Regions from separate parts of the Arthrobacter sp. BF1 genome, predicted to be linked through region 1. Evidence: riboswitches for the same ligand, from Rfam matches in the RefSeq annotation. Region 1 holds a riboswitch; each other region holds the start of a gene.
What was found. Region 1 has a riboswitch for thiamine pyrophosphate ahead of AC1MCD_RS18420 (ECF transporter S component). Riboswitches for the same ligand answer to the same signal wherever they lie in the genome.
Positions count from the first base shown of each region.

Region 2: linked by a shared signal. The riboswitch ahead of thiD (bifunctional hydroxymethylpyrimidine kinase/phosphomethylpyrimidine kinase) and the one ahead of AC1MCD_RS18420 (ECF transporter S component) in region 1 are both predicted to bind thiamine pyrophosphate.
Region 3: linked by a shared signal. The riboswitch ahead of thiC (phosphomethylpyrimidine synthase ThiC) and the one ahead of AC1MCD_RS18420 (ECF transporter S component) in region 1 are both predicted to bind thiamine pyrophosphate.

Region 1 covers NZ_CM155271.1:3,906,580-3,916,301, forward strand. The annotation lists gene AC1MCD_RS18395 (endonuclease domain-containing protein) at 1-415, shown strand, start outside; gene AC1MCD_RS18400 (UDP-N-acetylglucosamine 1-carboxyvinyltransferase) at 536-2,059, opposite strand; gene AC1MCD_RS18405 (glycoside hydrolase family 25 domain-containing protein) at 2,384-3,094, shown strand; gene AC1MCD_RS18410 (energy-coupling factor transporter transmembrane component T family protein) at 3,104-3,898, opposite strand; gene AC1MCD_RS18415 (ABC transporter ATP-binding protein) at 3,895-5,508, opposite strand; gene AC1MCD_RS18420 (ECF transporter S component) at 5,508-6,128, opposite strand; TPP riboswitch at 6,201-6,338, opposite strand; gene AC1MCD_RS18425 (heme-degrading domain-containing protein) at 6,395-6,937, shown strand; gene AC1MCD_RS18430 (DUF4235 domain-containing protein) at 7,019-7,282, shown strand; gene mnhG (monovalent cation/H(+) antiporter subunit G) at 7,353-7,760, opposite strand; gene AC1MCD_RS18440 (MrpF/PhaF family protein) at 7,750-8,028, opposite strand; gene AC1MCD_RS18445 (Na+/H+ antiporter subunit E) at 8,025-8,570, opposite strand; gene AC1MCD_RS18450 (Na+/H+ antiporter subunit D) at 8,567-9,722, opposite strand, start outside.
Region 2 covers NZ_CM155271.1:2,427,615-2,437,336, reverse strand. The annotation lists gene AC1MCD_RS11440 (bifunctional folylpolyglutamate synthase/dihydrofolate synthase) at 1-1,079, shown strand, start outside; gene AC1MCD_RS11435 (DUF4233 domain-containing protein) at 1,082-1,528, shown strand; gene ndk (nucleoside-diphosphate kinase) at 1,567-1,986, shown strand; gene AC1MCD_RS11425 (vitamin K epoxide reductase family protein) at 2,089-2,790, opposite strand; gene AC1MCD_RS11420 (Rne/Rng family ribonuclease) at 3,258-6,677, shown strand; TPP riboswitch at 6,795-6,892, shown strand; gene thiD (bifunctional hydroxymethylpyrimidine kinase/phosphomethylpyrimidine kinase) at 6,875-8,476, shown strand; gene rplU (50S ribosomal protein L21) at 8,749-9,057, shown strand; gene rpmA (50S ribosomal protein L27) at 9,117-9,380, shown strand; gene obgE (GTPase ObgE) at 9,497-9,722, shown strand, end outside.
Region 3 covers NZ_CM155271.1:2,516,674-2,526,395, forward strand. The annotation lists gene rimM (ribosome maturation factor RimM) at 1-73, opposite strand, end outside; gene AC1MCD_RS11845 (RNA-binding protein) at 187-429, opposite strand; gene rpsP (30S ribosomal protein S16) at 431-847, opposite strand; gene AC1MCD_RS11855 (hypothetical protein) at 1,060-1,497, opposite strand; gene AC1MCD_RS11860 (VOC family protein) at 1,611-2,486, opposite strand; TPP riboswitch at 2,605-2,712, shown strand; gene thiC (phosphomethylpyrimidine synthase ThiC) at 2,822-4,600, shown strand; gene AC1MCD_RS11870 (alpha/beta hydrolase) at 4,583-5,317, opposite strand; gene ffh (signal recognition particle protein) at 5,422-7,002, opposite strand; gene AC1MCD_RS11880 (glucose-6-phosphate dehydrogenase) at 7,091-8,494, shown strand; gene AC1MCD_RS11885 (P-II family nitrogen regulator) at 8,581-8,919, opposite strand; gene AC1MCD_RS11890 (ammonium transporter) at 8,916-9,722, opposite strand, start outside.

The DNA.
Region 1 (9,722 bases):
GGCGATGACGCAGCATGGCCTACCCCGGGAAGTCCTGGAAGCCGAGCTTACGGCGAAGTACTACGGCCCGGCGCGGAAGAGGCTAGCAAAGGCAGACGGCTTGTCCGAGTCCGTCCCGGAGATCAGCGCCCGGCTGCTGTTCGAGTCAGCCGGGCTCCGTTTCGACAGGCAGGTGCAGATCGCCGGCGTGGGACGCGTGGACTTCCTGATCGACAGTTGGCTCATTGTGGAAATCAACGGCTTCCAGTTCCACAGCTCACGCGCCGCCTGGCGGAAGGACATGAGCCGGTCCAACATCGCACAGACGCAGGCTTATGCGGTCCTCAGCTACGCCCCGGAGCAGATCTGGAACAGCCCGGACATGGTCTTGAAGGAGATCCACGCCGTTCTGAAGCGTGGCCGGCGGCGAGGGTGACGGATTTTGCTCAATCATCCGGCCTGGGCCTGACCCGCGGGCCCGGAAATGCGTGGCCTGAACCCCGGTGAGGCCGAATGATGGTGCAGAACCCGCCCCGCCAGCCAAAACCCCGCGGCACTAGTCCTGGAAGTACTCCACCTTGGCGCCAATGGTGTTGAGGCGCTCGGCCAGGTCCTCATAGCCGCGCTCAATCACGTAGATGTTGCGCAGCTCGGAGACTCCCCGCGCCGCGAGCATGGCCAGCAGCAGGCAGGCGGCCGGGCGGAGAGCCGGCGGGCAGCCCACCTCGGCCGCGCGCCACTTGGTGGGGCCGTTGACGTAGATCCGGTGCGGGTCCAGCAGCTGCACCTGGGCGCCGAGCCGGTTCAGTTCCGTAAGGTAGATGGCCCGGTTCTCGTAGACCCAGTCGTGGATCATGGTCTGGCCATGGGCGTTGGCCGCAATGACCGCGAAGAACGGCAGGTTGTCGATGTTCAGCCCGGGGAACGGCATGGGGTGGATCTTGTCCTCCGGCGCCCGGAGCTCGGACGGCTTGGTGGTCACATCCACCAGCCGGGTCCGCCCGTTGCGGGCCATGTACTCCCCTGAGATCTCCAGCTGCTGGCCCATCTGCTCCAGCGTGGCCAGCTCGATCTCCATGAACTCGATGGGTACCCGGCGGATAGTCACCTCCGAGTTGGTGACGATGCCGGCGGTGATCAGGCTCATCGCCTCAATCGGATCCTCGGACGGGAAGTATTCGATGTCGACGTCCACAAACGGCTGCCCGGTGATCTTCAGGGTGGTGGTGCCCACCCCGTCGATCTGCACGCCGAGCATCTCCAGGTAGAAGCAGAGGTCCTGGACCATGTAGTTGGGGCTCGCGTTGCGGATGACTGTGGTTCCCTGGCGGTGGGCCGCTGCCATGATCGCGTTTTCGGTCACCGTGTCCCCGCGCTCGGAAAGCACGAACGAGCGGTTCCGGCTGTCCGGCTGCGGAGCCTGCACCGCGTAAAAGCCCGCCCTCGCTTCCACAGTGAGCCCGAACTGGCGCAGCGCCTGCATGTGCGGTTCCACCGTGCGCGTGCCCAGATCGCAGCCGCCGGCGTACGGGAGTCGGTACTCGGAGCTTTCGTCCAGGAGCGGGCCCAGGAGCATGATGACGCTGCGGGTGCGGCGGGCGGCGTCCACATCCATGGCCGCCAGGTCCAGGACTTCCGGGCGGCGGAGCTGGAGGTCGGTGTCGTTAAGCCAGGTGCACTCCATGCCGATGCTGGTCAGCACCTCCACGATCCGGTTGACCTCTTCGATCCGGGCGAGCCTGCGCAGCACGGTGGTGCCACGGTTGATCAGGCTGGCGCAGAGCAGGGCCACGCCGGCGTTCTTGCTGCTGTTGACATCCACCGCCCCGGACAGGGTGCGGCCGCCTTCGATCCGGAGGTGGGTCATCTGCGGTTTGCCCACCTTGACGATGCTTCGCTCAAAGATCGTTTCGAGCCGCTGGATCATCTTCAGGCTGAGGTTCTGCTTGCCCTGCTCCATCCGGGCGATGGCACTTTGGCTGGTCCCGAGCGCTTCGGCCAATTGGCCCTGCGTCCAGCCCTTTTCAATCCGGGCATCCTTGAGCGTGGCGGCAATGTGCTCGGCAGTTTCCTGAGTCATGGACAAAAAATATCACAGATGAGTTATGTTCACGCTATTTTATGCCAGTAGACACACAAATGGCCGATTCATACCCGTTCCATGCGATATCCCCTCTTGGTCGGGGTTCTTGACCCTGCTGCCCCCGGGGTGGAAACTGAAACCCCGGCCGCGGCAGCATCCCAAGAGCAGAGGTCTGTCATGCACAAGCACCCGAAATCAGCAGGAGCCACCGCGCGCATCGTAGGGTGCCTTCTGGCCACCGCACTCTGTATCTTTTCCGCTCCTGCGGCAGGCGCCGCGCCGCCTGCCGGTGAAAGCTCCCAGCAAGCCTTGGGTAATGACGTGTCCTGGCCACAATGTAACAAGGCGCTTCCCAAAGACCCGGCATTCGCCATCGTGGGCGTGAACAACGGCCTGGCCACCACCACCAACCCCTGCCTGCAGGACCAGCTCAAGTGGGCGCGCGCCATTCCAGCGGTGCGGAATTCCACGAACCAGCCGATGGTAGCCCTCTACGTCAATACCGCGAATCCCGGCCTCGCCGGATCATGGTGGCCCACGGGCGATCAGTACCCGGAGAACAGCAACGTCACCGTTGAAACCAACCCCTACGGCTCCTGTAAAAACAACCCCGAGCCCGTAGGCGCTGCCTGCGCCTACATGTACGGCTATGCCAAGGCCTACGACGACGCTAACTACCGCGGGATCAGTTCCCCCGGGAATTACCTGTGGTGGCTGGACGCCGAAACGGGGAACACCTGGTCCACCAGCGACATGGAAGCCAACCGTGCGGTTCTGGAGGGCATGACGGACTACTTCCTAGGCATTGGCGCCAAGGTGGGCATCTACTCCACGAGTTACCAGTGGGGCCAGATTGTGGGGCCGGTCAGCAGCTCCAGCACGCTATACACGCTACCCAGTTGGCTGGCCGGTGCCCGCACCGTTACGGGCGCCAAAAGCGACTGCTCGAAGCCGCCGCTGACTGCAGGGGGCAGGGTCAGCCTGACGCAGTTTGTATCCAAGGGCTATGACTACGACTATTCGTGCAGCTAGCGGCAGGGATCACCGCCAAACAAAGTTCCAGGTCCCCATCCCCGCCGCTGCAACCACTGCGGCGGCCGCGATCAGCACGCCGCCAAACACTACCCAGACGTCCAGCAGCGAGTAGGTGGATTCCCGTGCCCACGTGCGCTGACCGGTGCCAAAACCCCGGGCTTCCATGGTCACGGCCAGGCGGGAGGCGCGCCGGATCGCCTGGACCAGCAGTCCGAAGCTTTGCCCGAGCGTGGCCCGCAGCCGCTCCAGCGGGCTGCCGTGCGATCCCACGCCGCGGGCACGCCGGGCCATGCCGATGGTCTGCCATTCCTCGGCCAGGAGTCCCACCAGCCGCATCGCCGCCAGCGTGCCGAGCACAAACCGGTGCGGCAGCCGGGCCTTCTGTGCCAGCGCGTCGGCGAGGTCGGTCGGGTCGGTGCAGGTCATCAGCAGGATTGCCGGCAGGGCTATCGCGAGTCCGCGCAGCATGAACCCGAGCCCCAGCTGAAGGGAACCTTCGCTGATGGACCAGATCCCGACGTCGAGCAGTACAGCACCGCTGTCAGCAGCGACAATCGCCGTGCTCCAGCCGCCCACAGCTGCCGCGATGATGAGGGGCCAGCCGCGTTGCCAGAGCAGGCGCAACGTCAGTCCGGCGAGCGGGAAAAGTGCCAGTTCGGCGGCGAGCGCCACCGAGGCGGAAACCCAATCAATGGAGAGCGCCAGTACCAGCGTGATGAGGAAGACGGCGCCGAATTTGGCCAGCGGGTTGGCGCGCGTCAGCAGGGCCTGGTTTCCGCTGAGCGTCAGGGCATCCCTCATGCGGCATCCGCCTCCTGGCGGGCGCCGCCGCGCGAGGCCGGGCCCAGACGCAGTTCGGTGCCGCCCAGGACGGCGGTGAATTCTTCGTCATGGGTCACGGACACCACGGAAGTCCCGGCGTCGAGCAGTTCGGAGAGGAACGACGCGAGCTCGGCCCACGTATTGGCGTCCTGGCCGAACGTGGGCTCATCGAGCACTAGGACGCGCGGATGGGCCGCAAGGACCGTAGCCACCGACAGCCGGCGTTTTTCGCCGCCGGACAGGGTGTACGGATTCGCGTCCACCAGGTGGGTGAGGCGCAGCCGCTCCAGCAGCTCGTCCACACGTTCCTCCCCGTGCCCCAGATGGCGCGGACCGAACATCAGCTCGTCCAGGACCCGCCCCGTGACGAACTGGTGCTCGGGCTCCTGGAACACGGTGCCGATCCGCGAAATCAGCTGTTTGGCCTTCCACGAGAACGGATCAATTCCGGCTCCCTCGGAAAGCTCGACGGCGGCGGACACCTTGCCCTCCACCGGCGCCAACAGTCCGGCGAGGGTCAGCGCCAACGTGGACTTCCCGGCGCCGTTGGGGCCGGTGACGGTCAGGGCCTGGCCGGCGCGGACCTGGGCCGTGATGCCCGTTTGCACGGGCACCGGCGGGATGGTGCGGAACCCGCGCCGGCGTGGCCGTTCACGGGATACGGCAACCTGCTCGGCCGCCAGCAGCAGCTGACCGGTATTGGCGGAACTGCCTGCCCGGGGCCGTGTTTCGGGAACGTAGCCCGGCACCCACACGCCGGCGCGGATCAGCATGCTGCGCGCCTCGGCGAGCACCTGGTCCGGCGGCCCGTCCAGGAGCACGCCGGAGGAGCCGCCCGAGGTGCCGGAGCTGCTGCCGGAGGCGCCGGCAGCCGAGCCCGGCTGCAGCACCACGATCCGGTCCACCAAGTCTTTCCAGACGGACACGCGGTGTTCCACCACCACCAGGGTGGCGCCGGTCTTGTCGAGGCAGCGGCCCACGGCGTCCCGGACCTCCAGGACCCCGGCGGGATCGAGGTTTGCGGTGGGCTCGTCCAGCAGGATCAGCCCAGGCCGCATCGCGAGGATGCCGGCCAGCGCCAGCCGCTGCTTCTGCCCGCCGGACAGGGCCGACGTCGGGTGGTCCAGCGGGAGCCCGGCCGCACTGTCCGAGCGGCCGGCACTCCGCAGCCCGACGTCGTCGAGCGCTTCCTCCACCCGCCGCCAGATCTCATCCCGCGGCACGGCCAGGTTCTCGGCACCAAAAGCGACGTCGTCGCCGAGCCTGGAGAGGACCACCTGCGTTTCGGGATCCTGCTGCATGAGTCCGGCACGGCCGCGCTGGCCGCGCGGCGCAACGCCGTCGATCAGCAGCGAACCCGTCTCGTCGGCGTCGTCCCCTTCGTCACCCAGCACCCCGGCGAGCGCGTGCAGCAGCGTTGATTTGCCGGCGCCCGAGGGCCCCAGCAGCAGCACCCGCTCACCCGGCGCGATGTCCAGGTCGAGCCCGTGGACGGCGGGTACGGCGCGGCCGGCGTGCCGCCAGCCCCAGCCACGGGCGGACACCGCGGCGGGGCGCACAGCGGAAGCGCCGGCGTCGGCGTCGGCCATCAGTTGAAGACGGCCTCGGAGAAGGCCTTCCGGGATGCGAAGGAGCTCAACACGCCTGTCTTCGCCAGGCCGCGGGTGGCGACCCAGGAGACAGCACCTGCAATGACGGCACCCGAGACGGCGCAGAAGAGGATGTAGGCGGCTTTATCGCCGGCTTCGTAGGCGATGTTCCAGCCCCACGGGAGGAAGGAGTCGTTCAGGCCGCAGAAGAGCCCCGCCCCGGCACCGGCCAGCAGGGCAGTGGGGAGGTTGAACTTCTTATAGGCGAAGGCGGCGAACACGAGTTCCGCACCGAGGCCCTGCAGGATGCCGGAGATCAGCACGGTGGTGCCGTACTGCGAACCCATCATGAGCTCACCGGTGGCGGCAACAGCTTCGCAGAACAGTGCTGCGCCCGGTTTGCGGATGATAAGCATGCCCAGCACGGCCGGAATCATCCAACCGCCGGCGATCAGGCCGGTCAGGGGCGGGTATGTGGCGTTCATCGGTGCGGAGACCAGCGCCGCACCTTGGGACCATGCCCAGAAAATAACGCCGCCGGCGATGGCGATCAGAGCCGCCACCACGATGTCCACAACGCGCCACGTATAGCTGGCTTTTTTGGTGCCTACTGTTGTCATGTCAACCTCCTGAGGTACAGGAGGGGAGGGTGTTCGCGGTTGCCGCACGGCCTGCGCCGTCCGGATCCGGACACTCTGAGAAGCTCGACTCCCTTGCGCCGGTACTAACCGGATCAGGTTCGAGGGTCTGCGGCTGTCCGCACTCTCAGCGCCCATCCACCGGCTGCATTCCTGCAGTTGCCCGACGGCGGCGCTCCCCTGTCGTGAATAATTCTGCCCTGATGGGCGTGGTCCAGTTTACACCGCAGGCGGGTAGATTGTGGGCCATGACTGCCGACCCATCCCATGTGACAGCGTTCGATCCCGATTCCAACGAGAGCCAGCCCCCGGGCTCGCTCGAGGCGTTGATTGCCCGGATCGACGCCGAGGTCAGTGAGCTGCAGTTCCCGCGGTTCACGAAGGACGATTCCCTCAGCCTGGGGCTGCTGCTGGTGGAGCTCGGCAAGACCCGGAAGCTGCCCATCGCCATCGATATCACCAAAGGTGACCAGGTCCTGTTCCACGTTGCCCTGGACGGTGCCACGCCGAACAACGAGCACTGGGTCCGGGCCAAGCAGCGAACGGCCGCACGGTACGAGATCCCCTCGCTGCTGGTGGGCCTGCGCGCCAGGCTGCGGGGCGGCCGGATCGAGGACCAGGGCTGGTATGACGAAATGGTCTACGCCGCGCATGGCGGGTGCTTCCCGGTCTACGTCACCGGAGTGGGCGCCGTGGCCACTGTGACGGTCTCGGGCCTGCCCCAACAGCAGGACCACGACCTGGTGGTGGAGGCGCTCCGGGAGATTCTGGGGTCCATGCGCCCGGCCTAGGTGCTGGCCTTGTGCTGGCTGGCGGCCTGATCGCGTTAGGCTAAAGGCAGTCCCCGACCCCGGTCACAAGGAGTTCAACCCATGAACCTGTTCATCAAGCTGCTCGGCACAGGAATCAGCCTCGCCGCCGGGTTTGCCGGCACCAAGCTGGTTAATACTGTGTGGGAGAAGTCCACCGGCAACAAGCCGCCCACAGGCAAGGGCGAGGACACCCCCACGAGCCTGCGCTCGGCGCTGACGTTCGCGCTGATCTCAGCCTCGGTCAGCACCATCATCCAAGTCCTCGCCAACCGCGGCACGCAGCGGGCCATCACCCGTTTCGCCAAGACCCAGGACATCGTCTAGCCGAGTTTTTGTCCAGATGATCCCGCTTCGTCGGCCATAAAGCGGGATTATCTGGACAAAAACTCCGGTATTAGTGCGGGCTGCCGCCGTTGGATGCCTCATCACGGGCGGACTTGGCCGCCTTCTGGACCACGGCCTCCAGGTCATCGGAGCTGAGCAGCTCGCGGTGCATGTGCTTGGTGCGATAGCCGGAGCGTCCCACCATGTGCGCGGACACCGGTACGGTCAACAGCTGGAAAATCCAGGCCACCAGCAGCACCGGCCACACCCACCACGTCCGCATCTGCAGGCCGATGGCTGCCAGGAGCAGGAACAGCCCCAGCACCTGCGGTTTGGTGGCCGCGTGCATGCGGCTCAGCAGGTCGGGGAAGCGGAGGAGCCCGACGGCGGCTGCCAGGGACATCAGGGCACCCGCCACCAGGAACACCGCCGTCACGGTATCAATCACGTTATCCATCAGGCTCGCCTCAGGACTCATGGGTCTGCTCCCGCCGGTCGGCCACGAAGCGCGCCACTGTCACGGAGCCGATGAAGCCGACCACCGACAGTGCCACGAGCAGCATCAGGTTGTTCAGGTGCCGGTTCACGGCCATGTCGATGCACAGCGCCGCGCCGAGGATGGCCAGCAGCACATCGGAGGCCAGCACCCTATCGAGCAGTGAGGGGCCCCGGGCGATCCGGATGATGGCGCCGGCCGCGGCCAGCGAAAGGATGACTGCCGTGACAGCCAGGACGATCTGCATCATGCCGGGTTCTCCTGCCGCACTGCTTCGAGTTCTTCCTTCGTGCCCATGATGCGGATCAAGCCGGCTTCGATGGAGCGGACTTCCGCGCGCAGGCTCTCCACGTCCTCGGCGGTGCTGATATTGAGCGCGTGCAGGTACAGGGTGGACGTTGAACGGTCCACTTCGACCACCAGGGAACCCGGGATCAGCGAGATCACGTGCCCCACGGCGGTGACGATCAGGTCCTGATGGCTCCGCAGCGGGACCGCGACAACTGCGTTGATCACTTTCGGTCCACGGACGGCCGCCAAGTACATGACTTCAATGCTCGCTGCCGCCACCCGGCCGAGGAACCGCAGTGCGAAAGGCACTGCGTGGACGATATTGAACCTGCCGCTGAGTTCCACCGGCGGCAGGTAAAACATCCGGGCCACCAGCACGGCCAGCAGGGCGCCGAAAAGCAGGTTGCCGGGGCTGAAGTCCTGCCAGAGCGCACCCCAGACGATCACCAGCCACACCAGCAGGGGCAGTTCCTGGCGCAGGGAAATCCGGCGGCGGCTCATTCGCCCCCACCCGCTTTCAGCGCCAGTGGTGGAACTATGGTGTCCTCGCCGAGCACGGCCTGGATGTAGGAGGACCTGTCCAGCATCTCCTGGGCCGCCTGGTCCGCGACCTTGAACAGCGGGCCGGCGAAGACAGTGAGGGACACCCCAAGCACCACCAGCCCCAGGGTTGAACCCACCATGGTCCGGGGCAGCAGGGTCACGCTGTCGCGGCCGGCCCGGCGGCCGGTGGCCGATTCCTCCGGCATCGCCAAGAGGACGGGGTCGGGGTGCTCAGCGTCCGAGGGCTTGCGCCAGAACGCACGGTTCCACACCCTTGCCACCGCCAGGAGTGTCAGCAGGCTGGTGACCACGCCGCCGATCACCAGGGCATAGGCGAGCGGAGTGCCCAGTTCGATTCCGGCCTGGATCAGGCCTACCTTTCCCAGGAATCCGGAGAACGGCGGGATTCCGGCCAGGTTCATCGCCGGCACAAAGAACAGGAGTGCCAGGAGGGGCGAAAGCTTGGCCAGGCCCGCCAGCCGGTCCACGGAGGAACTGCCGCCACGGCGTTCGATCAGGCCCGTGACCAGGAACAGGCTGGTCTGGATGGTGATGTGGTGGGCCACGTAGAACACGGCAGCGCCCAGCCCGGCCACGGAGGACATCGCCAGGCCGAACACCATATAGCCGATGTGGCTGACCAGCGTAAAGGACAGCAGACGTTTGATGTCGCTCTGGGCCAGGGCGCCGAGGATTCCCACCACCATGGTCAGTAGCGCCACCACCATCAACGGAGTGTTCAGGCTGTCGCCGGGGAACAGCAGGGTCTCGGTGCGGACCATTGCGTACACGCCCACTTTGGTGAGCAGGCCGGCGAAGACGGCGGTGACCGGGGCTGGCGCGGTGGGGTAGGAGTCAGGCAGCCAGAACGACAGCGGGAACACGGCCGCCTTGATGCCGAAGGCCACCAGGAGCATCACATGCAGCAGCGTTTTTGTTCCCTCGTCCAGGTCCGCGAGCTTGATGGCAAGGTCTGCCATGTTCACGGTTCCGGTGGCACCGTAAACCATCGCGATGGAGATCAGGAACAGCACCGAGGACACCACGGAAACCACCACATACGTGACGCCCGCCCGGATACGGGGTCCGGTACCGCCCAGGGTCATCAGG
Region 2 (9,722 bases), 1.5 Mb from region 1:
CCGTTTCCGACGAAACGTTCGTCCGGATCTGGGATGAGATCCGCCCGTACCTGCAGATCGTCGACGACGAACTCACGGCGGCGGGGGAGCCCCGGCTCACCTACTTTGAATGCCTGACCATCCTGGGCTTCGCCATTTTCGCCGACCAGCCCGTCAACGTTGCCGTCATCGAAGTTGGCCTGGGCGGCATCACCGACGCCACCAACGTGGGCGACGGCCTGGTTTCGGTGATCACTCCCATCTCGCTGGACCACACGGACCTGCTGGGTGACACCACCGAAGACATCGCCTACGAAAAAGCCGGCATCATCAAGCCCGGCGGTTACCTCATCAGCGCGTCCCAGCCCGTGGATGCCGCCCAGGTGCTGCTGGAAAAGGCCAAAGAGGTGGCGGTGCCGTTCCGGTTTGAAGGCGTGGAATTCGGCGTCGAAGCCCGGACCGTTGCCGTCGGCGGGCAGGTCGTCAGCATCCAGGGGATCGCCGGCCGGTACCCGGATCTCCTGCTGCCCCTGCACGGGGCGCATCAGGCTCAGAACGCAGCCGTTGCGGTGGCTGCCCTTGAGGCTTTCTTCGGCGGCGAAAAGGAACTCGACGCCGAAGTGCTGCAGGAAGCCTTCGCCTCAGTTACCTCTCCGGGACGACTCGAAGTTGTCCGGACTGCGCCCACCATCATCGTGGACGCCGCCCACAACCCGGACGGCATCCGGGTCTCGGCCGAGGCCATCCAGGAGGCTTTCACCTTCACCCGGCTGGTTCCCGTGGTGGGCGTCCTCAAGGAGAAGGACGCGGAAGAGATCCTGCGCCAGCTCAAGGAGTCCCTGGGCGACCTTGCCGAGGAGTACTGCTTCACCCAGTCCAATTCCCCGCGTGCCGTACCTGCAGCCGAGCTGGCGGAACTGGCTGTGGAGATGGGCTTCGGCGAAGACAATATCCACATCGCGGAGAAGCTCGACGACGCCCTGGAGTGGGCGGTGGAGCGTGCCGAAGCCAACGATGACCTGGCCGGCGGCGTGCTGGTCACCGGGTCCATCACCCTGGTGGCGGAGGCGCGGATCCTGCTCGGAAAGACGGAGGCTTAGCCGTGGCCAAGCTGACCAAAGCCCAGCGCGAATGGCGTCCGGGGATGCCGAAGAAGCGCCGTTCCACCAAAGTAATGTTTGCCTCCACGGTCCTGCTGCTCGAGGCATTTGTGGTCTTTTTTGCCACCCTCGCCGTTTTTGGGCTCAGGCGCGGTGAATTCCCGCCGGCCCTGATCCTGGGGATCGGCATCGCCCTCAGCCTGGTGATGGTCTTTGCCTGTGCCGTGCTGTCCAAACCGTGGGGCGTGGGACTGGGCTGGCTCCTGCAGATCGTGCTGATCCTCACCGGCATCGTTGAACCCATGATGTTCCTGGTGGGGGCCCTGTTCGGCCTGGCCTGGTGGTACGGGATCCGGACCGGCATCAGGATCGACTCGGAGTCGGCCAGGCGCGAACGCGAACAGGCTGTATGGGACGCGGAGCACGGGGACACCCCGCCGGCCTCGTAGACTTGTCCCGAAACCCCCACCAACGCATTGGAGCAACTGTGAGCATTGAGCGCACCCTCGTTTTGATCAAGCCCGACGGCGTGTCCCGCAACCTCAGCGGCGCCATCCTGAGCCGCATTGAGGCCAAGGGGTACACCCTCGCGGCGCTGAAAAAAGTTGACGCCAGCCGCGAACTCCTGGAGCAGCACTACGAGGAGCACGTGGGCAAGCCGTTCTACGAGCCGCTCGTGGAATTCATGCTGAGCGGCCCGGTAGTGGCGGCCATCTTCGAAGGCCACCGCGTCATCGAAGGCTTCCGGTCCCTGGCCGGAACCACCGACCCCACCACTGCCGCCCCCGGCACCATCCGTGGCGACTTCGGCCGCGACTGGGGCCTGAAGGTCCAGCAGAACCTGGTCCACGGGTCCGATTCCGTGGACTCGGCCGAGCGCGAGATCAAGATCTGGTTCCAGGGCTAGCACCTGAACCGACCGCCTCACCGAGGTGACAGTTAAGGCCAATGTCCTCCGCGGACATTGGCCTTAACTGTCACCTCGACGAGGTGCTTTTTGGGTTGGGACCTAAAAGCCGGACGTTCCTGCGAACACCTGGATGAAGGCGAAGAAGATGGTGGCGATGACCGCGACGTAGATCAGCGCGGTGATGATCCAGCCCGAGTCGCCCAGGACCTTGGCTGCGCCGGCGGGCATGGGGATCACGCCGTGGCTGATGTTCCTGATGGTGACCCAGACGAACAGCGGGATCATGGCGGCCCAGACGATCATGCAGAACGGGCAGAGGATGTGGATCGCGTACAGGGCCTGGGACCACAGCCACACAACAAAGGCGAAACCCAAGGTGACGCCGGACTGGAGCCCTGCCCAGTACCAGCGGGCGAACGTAGCGCCGGACAGCAGGGCCATGCCCACGGTGATGATGATGGCGAAGGCCACAATGCCAATAAACATGTTGGGGAACCCGAATACGGAGCTTTGCCAGGTCTGCATGACCTGGCCGCAGGAGATCCAGGGATTCACATCGCAGACGGTGGTGTGGTTGGGATCCTTGAGGACCTCCAGCTTTTCCAGGACAAGCGTTCCCGAAGCCAGCCAGCCGATGACTCCCGTAATGACCATGAGCCAACCGAGGGGCCGGTTACGGGCCATGCGCGGCAGGGCGGCGGCCTTCGTTGCCGTCGCCGTGTCCGACGGCGCTGCAGCGGGGGGCCCGGCGGTGGGGGAGACGTGTGTTGTGTCGGTACCGTGCGGGGAAATGCTGGGCATGGTGTGTGGCGTCCTTTGCTTCGGGTGCTCCTAGCCCGATTGTAACGCCGGCGCCTGAACACGCCCTTCAGCCGGCGCCACAGGCCGGAGTCTGCAGGCGCGGATCCTTTGACCCCGCTTCCGCGGCCTTGAGGCTGCGGTGTGAGAGAATGAACATGGCTGGAGGCCGACCCACATTCGGACTCCGGTCCGGTGGCTTGTTTCAAGACCGCCAATGATGAGCAGGGCAGGCTTTGGATTCTCTGATCCGGCCTCCCGCAATTCCATTGGTCGGCACCTGGTTGTGGCATTTTAGAACAACGGGTTTCAGGACACAGCCGACGGCTCCCACGGGCTGCCGCACCCCAATGCCGGTGCGAACCTGGGAGTATCCACTTGACTTCTGTCAACGCCTGCGGGTTTTGACAATATGTGCCCCAATGGGTGCCGGATGTGGCGGTACGTCAGGGGCAGGAGTGTAGCTACACATGGAAAATGAACACGTACCAGCCGTTAACGCTGAAACAATGACAGCTGAAACCCCCGAGGCGCCCCTGAAGGCCACAAGGGCCCGCCGTAAGGCAGCCCCGAAGGCAGCCGGCGTCGCAGCATCCGCCGGTACCGAGTCCCCGACCCAGGCCGCGGCGCAGCCCGACGCCGGGACCGCTGCGGTCCTCGAGGCAGTGGCCGTAGTCGAGGCCGCACCGGAAGCAAAGGCCCCTGTACGTCGGACCCGTGCGCGTAAGAAGCCAGAAGTTGGGGAACCGCTGCCTGCTTTCGCCGCCGAGGCCACGGATGCACCTGCCGCGGATGCAGCGTCCACGCAAGCATCCGCGTCCGGTCAGGCCGTTGCGCCGAGTGCCTCGGAGCCCGCCGGCGGATCCCCGCTCGCCGAGGCAGACCCGGATGCCAAGCCGGTCCGCCGCCGCCGCGTTGCCACCCGCAAGGCCTCTGCCCCTGACATCGCAGCCCCTGACACTGTTGTGGCTGCCGCAGCCGCCCCCCTTGCGGCAGAGCCTGAAGCAGCCGCTCCCGTGGCGGCCTCCGTTCCCGTAACAGCCGCCGCTGCCGAGGCAACAGCTCCGGTGCAGGCTGACGCCGCCGCTCCCGCTGACGGGCAGGCCGCCGCGGAGCACGCCAGCCCGTTCGGTTCGCTGTTCCTGGAACCGGGCTCAGCCACGTCCGTGCTCTTCCAGGCCCCGGACCTGACAACGGTTGTCCGGCCCGTTCCCGCCGAGGTGGAAGAGCCGGAAGAGGACGACGCCGAAGAGGGCGAAGGGGACGACGCCAACAGCCGTCGCCGTCGCCGCAGCCGTGGCCGCCGCGGTCGAAGCCGCAGCGGTGACAGCGATGCCGGCACTGACGCCGATGGTTCTGACAGCGGCCAGGACGGTGCCGGAGACGACGACGAAGAAGCCGCCGGCCAGAACGATGAAGGCGTGACGTCCCGCCGTCGTCGTCGCCGCCGCCGTGGCGACCAGGATCTTGAACTGACCGGCGGAGAGGGCGACGACCCGCCCAACACGGTGACGCGCGTCCGGGCTCCGCGCGCGGTGACCGAGGCGCCGGTCAATAACCGGGTGACCAGCGTGAAGGGCTCCACTAGGCTCGAAGCCAAGAAGCAGCGCCGCCGCGAATCCCGCGACACCGGCCGCCGCAGGACTGTGATCACCGAGGCCGAGTTCCTGGCCCGCCGTGAGTCAGTGGACCGGCAGATGATTGTCCGCCAGCGCGACGACAGAATCCAGATCGGCGTCCTGGAAGACGGCGTCCTGGCCGAGCACTTTGTCTCCAAGACCCAGCAGGACTCCCTGATCGGCAACGTCTACCTGGGCAAGGTTCAGAACGTCCTGCCCTCCATGGAAGCGGCGTTCGTTGACATTGGACGCGGCCGCAACGCCGTGTTGTACGCCGGTGAAGTGAACTGGGAAGCCGTTAACCTCGAAGGCAAGCAGCGCCGGATCGAAAACGCGCTTAAGTCGGGCGACACCGTCCTGGTCCAGGTGACCAAGGATCCCGTGGGACACAAGGGCGCCCGGCTGACCAGCCAGATCTCCCTCCCGGGCCGTTACCTCGTGTACGTGCCGGGCGGCTCCATGACGGGCATCTCCCGCAAGCTGCCCGACGTCGAACGCAACCGCCTCAAACGCATCCTCAAGGACCGTTTGCCCGAGCATGCCGGCGTGATTGTCCGGACCGCCGCAGAGGGTGCCTCGGAAGAGGAACTCACGCACGATATCAACCGGCTGCGTGCTCAGTGGGAGGGCATCGAAAGCCAGTCCACGTCCACCAAAATCCTGGCCCCGGAGCTGCTTTACGGCGAACCGGACCTCACCATCAAGGTGGTCCGCGACGTCTTCAATGAGGACTTCTCGAAGCTGATCGTCTCCGGTGAAGAGGCGTGGGACACCATCGAGGCCTACGTCACCTACGTTGCCCCGGACCTGGTGGGTCGCCTGGAAAAGTGGACCAAGGACCACGACATTTTTGCCGCGTGGCGGATCGACGAGCAGATCCACAAGGCACTCGAGCGCAAGGTCTTCCTGCCGTCCGGCGGTTCGCTGGTCATTGACCGTACCGAAGCCATGACCGTGGTGGACGTCAACACGGGTAAGTTCACCGGCAGCGGCGGCAACCTCGAGGAAACTGTCACCAAGAACAACCTCGAAGCGGCCGAAGAAGTGGTCCGGCAGCTCCGGCTCCGCGACATCGGCGGCATCATTGTCATTGACTTCATCGACATGGTCCTGGAGTCCAACCGCGACCTGGTGCTCCGCCGCATGGTGGAATGCCTGGGCCGGGACCGCACCAAGCACCAGGTGGCGGAAGTGACGTCGCTGGGTCTGGTGCAGATGACGCGAAAGCGCATGGGCACCGGACTCCTGGAGGTGTTCGGCGAACAGTGCGAAACCTGCGCCGGACGCGGAATTGTCACCCACGACGACCCCGTGGAGCACCGCCGCGCCAACACCGTCGCCGCCGAACACCACGTGCAGCGTGCCGACAACCGCCCGGACGCGCAGCGCCCGGACAACCAGCGCGTCGACACCCGTCCGGACGCCCAGCAGGGCGCGCGGACTGACCGTAAGCGCCGCCGCGGCCGCGGCGGGCAGCCCCTGGACGTAGCGCCTGCAGCTCCGGTGCAGATCCATACGGTCCACCCGGATCCGAGCGACGCCGAGCGCCATGCCAAGGCCGAGGCCACAAGGGCGGCACTCGCCAACATTGCGGCCGCCGCACACGCGGCCCACCTGCACGACGACGAACTAGCCCATGCGGCGGCCGGCAAGGCCTCCGGCCCGGAAGCCCCGGCCCTTGCGCCGGCGCAACCTTCCGAGACGGACAGCACGGGCCGGCCCGCCGCCGTGCTGACGTTCGGTGGCGAGCAGGTAGTGCTGCCGTTTGTGGAGCACCACGAGGAGCGGCCGCAGGCTCCGGCACTGACTCTTGACCGCCTGGCGGAGGCGTTCGCCAAGCTTGGCGAACCGGCACCTGTTGCCGCCAGCGCTCCGGCCGAAAGCCAGGAGGCTGCACGCCAGGACGAAAGCAGGATTGCGGAGCGGCAGCCGGCTGAGCGCCAGCGGACCGAGCGTCAGCAGGCCGCAGAGCCTGCACGTCAGGCACCGGCTCAGGCTTCTGCCCAGGCTCCTGCCGTGGCCGAGAAGGACTACTCCGACCACACCGAGCAGCCCCGTGCCCGCCGTCCGCGACGGAACCGGAGCGCCAGCCGTGCCCAGGGCGCAGCCAACGCCACCACGGTGGAGCACCACGAAGCGGTTCCGGCCGCCGCCGGGCATACCCATGCCGCCAAGGCGCCGGAGCGCACCACTCCTCCGGCGGCCGCAGCACCGGCAGAGGCAAATGCGCCGATTATCCTCGGCGTAGGGGTACCCGCTTCGGAGCTCTGACTCTGCGCGAGGCCACCACCCAGGATGCCCGTACCCGCCCCCTTCCGAGGGGCGCGTGCGGGCATCGTGCGTTCCGGCTTCATCTGAAGCGGCGGCAGCACGGAAACGCTAGGGTGGGTGTCTGACACGGGGTGCCGCGCAAAGAGCCGGCTGAGATCCACACCCGTTGAACCTGTCCGGTTAGTACCGGCGAAGGGATGTCTCCTTTGGCTTCGACCTATGTCCTTCCTCCCGCAACCCCCGAAACTTCCCATGCCCCCCAACCTCAGCAACCATTACAAGGGCGCGCTGCCCAGCGCCCGGTGTCCACTTCGGGGGCAGTGCTGCGTGCTACCCCGCGTGTGCTGTCCATCGCCGGATCGGATCCTTCCGGTGGGGCCGGTATTCAGGCCGATCTCAAGAGTATTGCCGCCCTGGGCGGATACGGCATGGCAGCCATCACCGCACTGACCGTTCAAAACACCCAGGGTGTCCAGGCTGTCCACGTGCCACCCGCTGCGTTCCTGCGCCAGCAGCTTGATGCCGTCAGCGATGACATCACCATCGACGCCGTCAAGATCGGCATGCTGGGAAATGCGGAGGTGATTGACACGGTCCGCAGCTGGCTGGAAGAGGTGCGTCCCGCCGTCGTGGTTCTGGATCCCGTCATGGTTGCCACGAGCGGGGACCGGCTGCTGAAGGAATCAGCGGAGGCTGCCCTGCTCGCCCTGCTGCCGCTCGCGGACCTCATTACGCCCAACCTCGCTGAACTGGCCATCCTTGTGCGCGAACCGCAAGCCCGGGGCTGGGCCGCCGCGCTGGAACAGGGCAAACGCCTCGCCGCGGCCACCGGCGCCACCATCCTGGTCAAGGGAGGCCATCTCGACGGCGGTGCGTGCCCGGATGCCCTCGTCAACGCCGGGGGGCTACTCTCCCGGCCGGTGGTGGAAGTGGCCGGAGACAGAATACCCACCCGCAACAGTCACGGCACCGGCTGCTCGCTGTCCTCCGCGATGGCCACGGCACAAGCCCGGCTGGGGGAATGGGAAGCATCGCTGCGACAGGTGAAGCCCTGGCTTGCCGGCGCGCTGCAGGCCTCGGGCCAGCTGGAGGTCGGGGGCGGCAACGGTCCCATCCACCACTTCCACCACGTCCGGCGGCCCCTCGCCACCGGGGAATTCGCTGCGGCCCTGCGCCAGGCGGCGGCCCCTGACCTGGACGCCATCTACGGGCTTGAATTTATCCGCGGCCTGGCCGCAGGCACGTTGGGGGAGGATCAGTTCGCCTACTACCTCGCCCAGGACGCCATCTATCTCAACGGTTACTCGCGTGCCCTGGCCCGAGCCAGTGCGCTGGCGCCTACGGAAGCCGCACAGCTGTTCTGGGCCCGGTCGGCCCAGCACTGCCTTGAGGTCGAATCCGAACTGCACCGCACCTGGCTCAGCCCACGCACGGTGGAGCACGTCCTGGGCCCGGTCACCAAGTCCTACGTGGACCACCTGCTGGCAACCTCCGCCTCCGGCAGTTACGCAGTGCTGGTGGCGGCACTCCTGCCGTGCTTCTGGCTCTACGCCGAAGTGGGCCAGACCCTGCATGCGCAATTCCTGGCAGCCGGAGCACCGGAAGAGCACCCGTACGCCCAGTGGCTTCGGACCTACGCGGACGAGGACTTCGCAGAGGCAACCGGCGAAGCTGTCGCCATGGCTGACGAGGCAGGCAGGAGGGCATCAGCGGACGAACAGGACGCCATGCTCCGGGCGTTCAGGCACTCATGCCGTTTCGAAGTGGACTTCTTCGACGCGCCGCGCCTGCACGCCTGAACATTTGCGGTGGCTGCAGCCGGTACGATAGTCGGGCACGGTTTCGGATTGTCAGTAGTGATCCCCCTAGTGGGACTTATCACAGACAACCGGCCGTAACCAGCCTCATTTGCAGCCGAAGGCGAAATTAGCGTATTCTAGATCTTCGGTGCTTACGCCAACACTTGGGTTACGACCCCACGGCGTTGAGGCACAGCGGGAAACCCAGCCAGTTTTGGATTCGGGCCCGCACGCAAATTTAGTAATAAACGTCGAGAGAAGTGAGTTCCCAAGTGGTGTACGCGATTGTCCGCGCAGGCGGCCGGCAAGAGAAGGTCTCCGTTGGAGACTTCGTTACCCTCAACCGCGTCGCCGGTGGAGCTGGCAGCACCATTGAGCTGCCTGCCCTGCTCCTGGTAGACGGTGACAAGGTCACCTCCGCAGCTGCGGACCTGGCCAAGGTAACTGTTACGGCTGAGATCCTCAACGACCTCCGTGGTCCGAAGATCGTCATCCAGAAGTTCAAGAACAAGACCGGTTACAAGAAGCGCCAGGGTCACCGTCAGGAACTGACCAAGGTCAAGATCACTGGTATCAAGTAACCTTCGTTACTGTTCAGGTTTTCAGCAGATTCCCCAGAATTTAGAGGCAGGCATTTCAAATGGCACATAAAAAAGGCGCGAGTTCCACTCGCAACGGTCGTGACTCCAACGCCCAGTACCTCGGCGTCAAGCGCTTCGGCGGCCAGGTAGTTTCCGCAGGCGAGATCATCGTCCGCCAGCGTGGCACCCACTTCCACCCGGGCGCCGGCGTTGGCCGCGGCGGCGACGACACCCTGTTCGCACTGACCCCGGGAGCTGTCGAATTCGGCACCCGCCGCGGTCGCCGCGTCGTCAACATCGTTGCTGCTGCAGCTGCAGAGTAACAAATAGTTCTGAAGCGGTGGAGCGGGCCATTTGGTCCGCTCCACTGTTCTTTTAACCGCATTACAATCGTCTTGGCGCCTGCGGGCGTCCAGGAAACAGCACTGAGGAGATCCACGTGGCGAGCTTTGTAGACCGGGTAGTACTGCACGTATCCGGCGGTACCGGCGGCCACGGCTGTGTCTCCGTCCACCGGGAGAAGTTCAAGCCCCTGGGCGGTCCCGACGGCGGAAACGGCGGCGACGGCGGCGACGTCATCCTGCGCGTTGATCACCAGACCACCACCCTGCTGGACTATCACCACGCCCCGCACAGGCACGCCACCAACGGCGGACCCGGCATGG
Region 3 (9,722 bases), 1.4 Mb from region 1:
CAGTGAGCACCTGGACCGTCACTTCCCCGCGGATTCCGTGCGGTTTGCCGATTCGTGCCACCTGAAGCTGCATCTGTTCCTCTGTTCCGGTTGTGGGATGATCCACGGTGTTCTGATGAAAGCACTCCGGCCCCTCCACCTTGACGGGTGGAAGGGCCGGAGCAAAAAACTGATACTGCCGAGCGCTTAGCGGCGGCGGTCGGTGTCGACGACGTCGACCCTGACCGGTTCGCCGTCTGCCAGTGCCGCCACAACGGTGCGCAGTGCACGTGCGGTGCGGCCCTGGCGGCCGATCACCCGTCCCAGGTCGTCCTGATGAACACGGACCTCGAGGGTGTCCCCGCGGCGGTTGTTCTTCGAGCTGACCTTGACATCTTCCGGCGAATCAACGATTCCCCGGACCAGGTGTTCGAGCGCTTCTGCCAGCAATCTACTCAGCCTCGGTGGCTTCTGCTTCGGCCGGAGCCTCGGCTGCGTCAGACTGCTTTGCCTTCTTGGTGATGGCTTCCGGGATGATCACGGAACCCTTTTCCGGGGCAACAAAGGCAGCCTTGGGAGCCTTGGTCTTCAGGGTGCCTTCCTGACCCGGCAGGCCCTTGAACTTCTGCCAGTCACCGGTGATCTTGAGGATCGCGGCAACCTGCTCGGACGGCTGTGCGCCGACGCCGAGCCAGTACTGGGCACGGTCCGTGTCGACCTCGATGTATGAGGGCTCTTCGGTGGGGTGGTACTTGCCGATCTCTTCGATGGCACGGCCATCACGCTTGGAGCGTGCGTCCATGACGACGATGCGGTAGTACGGTGCGCGCATTTTGCCAAAGCGCTTAAGGCGAATCTTTACGGCCACTTTTGTGGTCACTCCTGTTTCAGAAAAGGGTTGAACCGACGTTCTGCACCCGTGGGGCGGGCCGTACTTGAGGGTTCGAAGGACAGGATCCGGACGCGGAGAGAGGGGCCACGCAGATCGAGTACCTGTTTATTGTGCCAGATCAGCGCCAGGATTTCGACTTGACACGTCGGGATGGGGCAGACCGGCGGACGCGGCGGCCTCTTGCGGGTCTAGGATGACCAGACGTACAAACCGGTGCGATCGGCGTCGTCGATTCCGCCGGCGAGCTCGGCAAGCTGCTGGACATACGTCCGGGCGTCAGCCGCGCCGAAGGGCATGTCGTCCTGGGCGGCCCATTTTTCGGCCACGTCATCCAGCACGTTGCCCTCGCCCTCAGTCTCATAGGTGAGGAGGTCCGCGAGAGCCCGGACCATGGCCGGCGGAACTCCAAGGAGGGAGTCGCTGGAAACGTCAACCATGGCGAGTTCGTACCCCTCACCACCGGCGTGGACCGCGGCCCCGGCGAGATCGCCCAGCTGTTCGATTTCGAAATCACTGACGCCAGGTATCCGCAGCGCGGGGCCGGACGGCGAGCCGCCGGCATCGAGGACGCCGGCGCGCTTCAGCGCGGCGTCGTGGGTAGCTACAAAGATTTCAGTGAAGCCCATGGGAACAGCCCTCATTCCGTCGACGGTGCGGCCCAGACGGGCAGCATAGGGTGCCGCCCCGGCCGTTCGAAATCAGCCTAGTGCATGGCAGCCCGCACTTCCGGCCACCGGTCTCAGCGGACAGCAACCCGGATGTTGTTACGCCAGGGATCCTCGAACCGCAGCTCGGCGCCAGTGTGGTGGGAGGCCACCCCGGCGACCTTCAAGCGGTCAGCGAGGGCTCCGACGTCGTCACCGGAAGCCACCTCGATGAGCACCTCGCCAAGGCCCAGAGTGTCTTTGCGCGGCCCGGCACCGCGGCTGTTCCAGACATTCATGGCCATGTGGTGGTGATACCGGCCGGCCGAGACAAACAGGGCCTGGCCATGCCAGCCTGCGGTCTTTTCGAAGCCCAGGGTGCCCACGTAGAAATCGTGCGCGGACTGGACATCCCCCACCTGGAGGTGGATATGGCCCACGCCCGCTTCGGTACCCAGCTGGCCCTCCAGGGATGCCTGGGACAGGTGCTGCTCGAGGTAGCGCTGCGGCGGCAGCGCCAGGCTGTCCATCACCACTTCGGTGCCGTTCCAGGACCAGTTTTTGCGGGGGCGGTCCCAGTAGAGCTCGATACCGTTGCCCTCGGGGTCGTTGAAGTAGAAGGCCTCGCTGACAAGGTGGTCGGCACTGCCGGTGAAAAGCCGGGGATCGAACTGGGCGGCGGTGGCCACGGTGGCAGCCAGCGCAGCCTGGTCGTCAAAGAGCAGAGCCGTATGGAAGAGCCCGGCCTCTCCCCTGCCCGGCAAGTGCAGGGACGGCGCGGGCGCCAGGTGGACCAGGGGGCGGTTGAGGCGGCCAAGGTAAACGCCACCATCCTCTTCGGCGACCACCTCCAGGCCCAGGGCGCGCTGGTAGTAATCCGTCATCAGCTTCATGTCGCCCACCTTGAGCATCACTGTGCCCATGGAGAGGTCGGCAGGTAGAAGATCCTGGTTGGTGGCTTCTGCAGTCATGTGAACGCTCCCGATCCGCCGGCCTTCGGGATTGAAGACCGTTATGCCTCTAATTTACTTGAAGCTTCAATTTAATTCAAGTGTTCCGAAGGATCCCGCATCGGCTGTGGTAGCTTCGTCTTGACCACACGGGTGCCCTTGCAGGGGCTGAGATCGGGCTGACGCGGCCTGCGACCGTTGAACCTGTCCGGGTAATGCCGGCGAAGGAAGTGAGTATTCCCTTGAGTACGCAAAAAGCATGGCCCATTCCTGCCCAAAATGCGACAGCCACCGGCTTCGCGGGAGCGGAAGCGGGCACCGCACGGGCCGAATCCCCATCGACGCCGGCCCAACCCGTGGAAAGCCGGTCCTTGGAATCCCACTCGCTGGCGTATATCAGCGATGGAAGTACCGGAATCAGGGTGCCCGTCACCGAAATCGCCCTCGACCCGTCACCCAACGGCGAGGAGAACGGCCCCTTCCGGGTCTACCGCACGGCCGGTCCCGGCAGCGATCCGGTGGTGGGGCTCAGCCCGTTCCGGTGCGCCTGGATCGAAGCGCGCGGTGACACAGTGCCGTACAGCGGCCGGGAACGGAACCTGCTCGACGACGGCAAATCGGCCGTCCGCCGCGGCGCCGCCTCCGCGGAGTGGAAGGGCGAACAGCCGGTGCCCCGCCGCGCCGTCGGCGGCAAAACCGTCACGCAAATGCACTATGCCCGCCGGGGAATGGTGACGCCCGAGATGCAGTTCGTGGCCCTCCGCGAAAACTGCGACGTGGAACTGGTCCGCAGCGAAGTGGCCGCCGGCCGCGCCATCATCCCGAACAACATCAACCACCCGGAATCCGAGCCCATGATCATCGGCAAGGCCTTCCTGGTAAAGATCAACGCCAACATCGGCAACTCGGCCGTCACCAGCTCCATTGCCGAGGAGGTGGACAAACTGCAGTGGGCCACGCAGTGGGGCTCGGATACAGTGATGGACCTCTCCACCGGCGACGACATCCACACCACCCGTGAATGGCTCATCCGCAATTCACCCGTGCCCATCGGGACTGTGCCGATCTACCAGGCGCTGGAGAAAGTCAACGGTGAGGCCAACAAGCTGACGTGGGAGATTTTCCGCGACACCGTGATCGAACAGTGCGAGCAGGGCGTGGACTACATGACCATCCACGCCGGCGTGCTGCTGCGTTATGTGCCCCTCACCGCCAACCGCGTCACGGGCATCGTCTCGCGCGGCGGGTCCATCATGGCCGGCTGGTGCCTCGCCCACCACCAGGAGAACTTCCTCTACACCCACTTCGATGAGCTGTGCGAAATCTTTGCCCAGTACGATGTCGCCTTCTCCCTGGGTGACGGGCTGCGCCCGGGAGCGACGGCGGACGCCAATGACCCGGCCCAGTTCGCCGAACTGGACACCCTGGCCGAGTTGACCCAGCGGGCTTGGGCCTTCGACGTGCAGGTGATGGTGGAGGGCCCCGGTCACATCCCGTTCCATCTGGTCCGGGAGAATGTGGAACGCCAGCAGGAGCTGTGCAAGGGCGCCCCGTTCTACACACTGGGGCCGCTGGTGACTGACATCGCACCCGGTTATGACCACATCACCTCGGCCATAGGAGCCACCGAAATCGCCCGGTACGGCACCGCCATGCTCTGCTACGTGACGCCGAAGGAGCACTTGGGCCTGCCCAACAAGGACGACGTCAAGACCGGCGTGATCACGTACAAGATCGCTGCCCACGCTGCCGACCTCGCCAAGGGCCACCCGGGAGCCCACGAGCGGGACGATGCCCTGTCCAAGGCGAGGTTCGAATTCCGCTGGCGCGACCAGTTTGCGCTGTCCCTGGATCCGGTGACCGCCGAGGCGTTCCACGACGAGACCCTGCCGGCTGAGCCCGCCAAGACCGCGCACTTCTGCTCCATGTGCGGTCCGAAGTTTTGCTCGATGAGGATCAGCCAGGACATCCGGGACGAGTACGGCTCCGCTGATGCCCAGGCTGCCATTGCCGGGATTTACAGCGGCATGCGGGAAAAAAGCGAGGAGTTCCTGGCCAGGGGCGCGAAGGTATACCTGCCCGAACCGCAGGTCCCCCGGCCCGCCGGGGCCGTGCCCTCAGGAGGCCTGGACTGAGTGTGACCGGCTGACGTCGGCAATGAAGGACCGGATGGCACGGTCGCCTTCAACTGAATCCTGAGGCCGGTGCCCGCCCGCGGCAATGCGGTGCAGGGCGCCGGTCTCCTTCAGGTAACCGGCGATCTCCTCATAAAGCGGCTCCCATCCGCCGGTCAACACCATGGTGGCGACGCCCGGCACAATGTGCAGCGGAGCTTCCCACGAGGGTGCCTGCAACCGGAGCCGGCGCGCCGAACGCCGCTCCTCCGTGGACGCAGGCTCGTGAAGATCCACGGCGAACATGCGCCGGACGTATTCGCGCTGGAAGTCGTCGTCGCCCAGTTGATGCCTGACATCGAAAAGCGGTTGCATGAGGGCACGGTGCGCGGCCGTGGCGGGCAGCTCAGCAGTCAACGACAAACACGCCGGCTCCACAAGCGTCAGTGAGTACACCAGATCCGGGCGTTGGACGGCTGCCAACATGGCGGAAATAGCACCCTCGGCATGCGCTACGATATGACCGCCTGCTGCCCCCCGGCCATCATCCGCCAAGGATTTCAGCACGATCGCGGTGTCCGCATCAAAGGAGGATTCAACCGGTTCAGCGACGGGGTCGAAACCATGCCGCCGCAGGAAAAGTGCATCGTATTTCAGCGCCATGCCGTGCTGCCGCGGCCAAGCCGCCGCACCGAAGGGTCCGGCGCCGTGCACGAACACTATCCTCTGCTTGAACATGACCCAACCCTATTCCACGGCAGTGACATCAAAAGTAAGTAGCAGCAGGTGTCGTTTAGAGCGTTCAAAACGACACCTGCTGCTACCTGGTTGAGTGGAAAGGGTTACTTGCCGAGGAACTTGTCGAAGCCCTTGGGCAGGTTCAGCTGTGAGGGATCGAAGTCGCCGGACTGCTGGCCGAACGCCGCGCCGGTCGGCAGGGCCTTGGCCGCACCGGCGCGCCGGGCCTCGGCATCCTTAAGTTCCTGGGCCGCCTTGGCCGGGTTGCCGGAACGCGCCTTCTTCTTCGGGGCGTTCTTGCCATTCTTCCGCGCGCCACCGGGACCGCCCATGCCGGGCATCCCTGGCATTCCGGGCATGCCGCCGCCCTGGGCCATCTTCTTCATCATCTTCTGGGCCTGGGCGAAACGCTCCAGCAGGCCGTTGACCTCGGATACGTGCACACCGGAACCCCTGGCGATGCGGGCGCGGCGGGAGCCGTTGATGATCTTCGGCGCCACGCGCTCGTGCGGCGTCATGGAGCGGACGATCGCCTCGACGCGGTCGATCTCACGCTCGTCGAAGTTCTCGAGCTGCTGGCGGATATTCTGCGCGCCGGGCATCATCATGAGCATTTTCTTCATGGAGCCCATATTGCGGATCTGCTGCATCTGGGCCAGGAAGTCGTCCAGGGTGAAGTCTTCCTGGTCGGCGAACTTCTTCGCCATCCGGGCTGCTTCGTCCTTGTCCCAGTTCTTTTCTGCCTGCTCGATCAGGGTGAGGACGTCACCCATGTCCAGGATGCGGGAGGCCATCCGGTCCGGGTGGAAGAGCTCAAAGTCGTCCACACCTTCACCGGTGGATGCGAACATCACCGGCTTGCCGGTTACCGACGCAACCGAAAGCGCGGCACCGCCGCGGGCGTCGCCGTCGAGCTTTGACAGCACGATGCCCGTGAAGTTGACGCCTTCATCGAACGCCATCGCCGTGTTCACGGCGTCCTGGCCGATCATGGAGTCGATCACAAACAGAACTTCATTGGGGACGATGGCGCGGCGAATCTGGCGCGCCTGCTCCATCATCTCGGCGTCGACACCCAGGCGGCCGGCGGTATCGACGATGACAACGTCGTGCAGCTTCTGGCGGGCTTCCTCGACGCCGGCACGGGCGACGGCGACAGGGTCACCGGCGGGGTGCTCGAGTTCGGAGGTGGCTCCGGGGTGCGGCGCGAAGACGGGCACGCCGGCGCGTTTGCCCACCACCTGGAGCTGGGTGACAGCATTGGGGCGCTGGAGGTCACACGCCACCAGCAGAGGGCTGTGCCCCTGGGCCTTGAGCCATTTGGAGAGCTTGCCTGCCAGGGTGGTCTTGCCCGCGCCCTGCAGGCCGGCCAGCATGATGATGGTGGGGCCGGTCTTGGCCAGGCGGATGCGGCGGGTCTCGCCGCCGAGGATCTCCACCAGTTCCTCGTTGACGATCTTCACGATCTGCTGGCTGGGGTTCAGCGCCCCGGAGACCTCAGCGCCCAGGGAACGCTCACGGACGCGGGCGGTGAACTCGCGCACCACGGGTACGGCAACGTCGGCATCCAGGAGGGCGCGGCGGATCTCGCGGACTGTGGCATCAACGTCAGCCTCAGTGAGGCGGCCCTTGCCACGGAGGTTCTTGAAGGTTGCTGTCAACCGGTCAGAGAGTGAATTGAACACGCGCCGCGCACTTCTTTCAGTGGAGTTACAGGGGGGACTCGACTATCTAGGGTACCAAGACGGGCCTGCATGATGGCATGCTGGCAAGGTGACGAGCCAAACGAGTGTAAAAACCCTGCTCATCCTGGGTGCCTCCGGGGATCTGACCGGCCGCCTGCTCCTTCCGGGCCTGGCCCGGCTGGTGGCGAAGGGCCGCGCCGAAGGACTGAACCTGGTGGGGGCCGGCTCTGATGCCTGGAGTCCTGACCAGTGGCAGGCGCGGGTCCACGACGCCTTCGCTGCTGCTTCGAAGGAGGCGGACGCCGCCGGAAGGAAAGCGCTCAAGGCTTTGGAGGGAGCCACGGCTTACCATCAGCTTGATGTCACCGCGAACGGAGCGCTGGCTGCTTTGCTGGCCGGGCTGGAAGGCCCCACCGCCATCTACTTCGCTTTGCCTCCCCGCATCAGCCAGCTGGCATGCGAGTCCCTGCACCGCGACCAGGTGCCGGCCGGCACCCGGTTGGTCATGGAGAAGCCTTTTGGCTCCAGCGAGGCCTCGGCCCGCTCCCTGAACCACACGCTTGCGGGGCTGGTGCCGGAGGACCATATCCACCGGGTGGACCATTTCCTGGGGAAAGCGACGGTGCTGAACATCCTGGGCCTGCGCTTCGCGAACAATTTCCTTGAGCCCGTCTGGAACCGTGAACACGTGGAGAAGGTGGAGATCATCTTCGACGAGGACCTGGCATTGGAGGGACGGGCACGGTATTACGATTCCGCAGGGGCGCTGCGGGACATGATCCAGAGCCACCTCCTGCAGATCATGGCGCTGCTGGCCATTGAACCGCCCGCTACCATCGGCGAACGCGACCTGCGCGACGCGGTGGCAACGGTGCTGCGGGCCAGCAGCATCAGCGCGCCGTACGCCAAGTCCACGCACCGCGCCAGGTACACGGCGGGTTCGATCGCGGGCAAGAAAGTCCCGGACTACGCCAAGGAGCAGGGTGTGGATGCAGCGCGGGAAACGGAAACCTTGGCGGAGGTCCAGGTGGACATCGACAACTGGCGCTGGAAGGGAGTGCCCTTCATCCTGCGTTCCGGCAAGGCCCTCGGCACCAAACGCAAGGAGGCCGTGGTCACGTTCCTCCCGGTCCCGCACCTTCCGGGTGGATTCACCGGGGTGGACTCCCCCAACCAGCTGCGGATCGGCTTCGGGCCGGACACGCTGCAGTTCGACGTCGACGTCAACGGTCCCGGCAATATTTTCTCGCTGGGCCGGGTCACCCTGAACGCGGAGCTCAGCGATTCGGAGCTGTTGCCGTACGGCGAAGTGCTGGAAGGTGTGCTGAACGGCGATCCCCTGCTGTCGGTCCGCGGGGACACCGCGGAGGACTGCTGGCGGATCCTCGAGCCGGTGCTGAAGGCCTGGCAGCGCGGGACGGTACCCCTGGAAGAATACGACGCCGGGTCGGCAGGTCCCGCAGGCTGGCCGGGTTCTGTGCCGGCGGAGTAAGCCACAACGGACAGAGCGGGCAGGGAACCTGGTTCCCTGCCCGCTCTGTCCGTTCTTGTCGCCGATACGCCCGGCGACAGCGGCTGTTAGATCGCTGCCACGCCGCGTTCGCCCGTGCGTACCCTGACCGCCTCGAAGACGTCCACAGTCCAGACCTTGCCGTCGCCTGCGCGTCCAGTGTTGGAGCTGGCGATGATGACATCCAGGATGTCATCAGCCTGTTCGTCCGTGGCGAGCACTTCCACCCGGATCTTGGGCAGGAGGTCCACGTTGTATTCGGCGCCACGGTAGACCTCGGTGTAGCCGCGCTGCCGGCCGTAACCGCTGGCCGCGCTGACCGTCAGTCCCTGGACTCCGTAGGACTCCAGGCCTTCCCGGATGGCTTCGAGCTTCTCCGGGCGGACAATGGCTGTGATCAATTTCATGCTTCCACGCTTTCCTTGCCGGCAGCCGGCTCCGTCTTCTTGGCTGCGGACAGCTCGCCTTCACTGGAGGGTGACTTTCCGGTGATCAGTTCGTGGAGGGGCTGGAAGCTCCCGCCCTGGCCGCCAACACCGAATTCGTAGGCGGTCTCAGCGTGCAGGCTGAGGTCCACGCCAACTGCTTCCTGTTCCTGGGAGACGCGGAAGCCCATGGTCTTGTGGATGGCGAGGGCGATGATCGCCGTCAGGATTGCCGAGTAGGCGATGGCGATGCCGGCTGCTGCGAGCTGCGCCCAAAGCTGGGTGAAGCCGCCGCCGTAAAAGAGGCCGCCGCCCACACCGTCGGCGGGGAGGGCGATGAAGCCCAGTGCAACCGTGCCGATGATGCCCGATACCAGGTGGACACCGACAACATCGAGGGAGTCATCGAAGCCCCAGCGGAACTTGAGTCCGACGGCCAAGGCGGAGGCCACACCGGCGACCACACCGAGGCCGAGGGCACCGACGGGGCTGACGTTTGCACAAGCAGGGGTGATGGCGACCAAGCCGGCAACAACACCGGAGGCGGCACCGAGGGAGGTGGGGTGGCCGTCGCGGATGCGTTCGGTAACGAGCCAGCCGAGCATGGCTGCGGCCGGAGCCGCGAGTGTGTTGATCCAGATCAGGCCGCCCTGCTCCGCCGTGGTAGCCGCACCGGCGTTGAAGCCGAACCAGCCGAACCAGAGGATGGCTGCACCCAGCATGACGAACGGGATGTTGTGCGGGCGGTGGTTCGGGTCCTTGCCGAAGCCCCGGCGGTTGCCGAT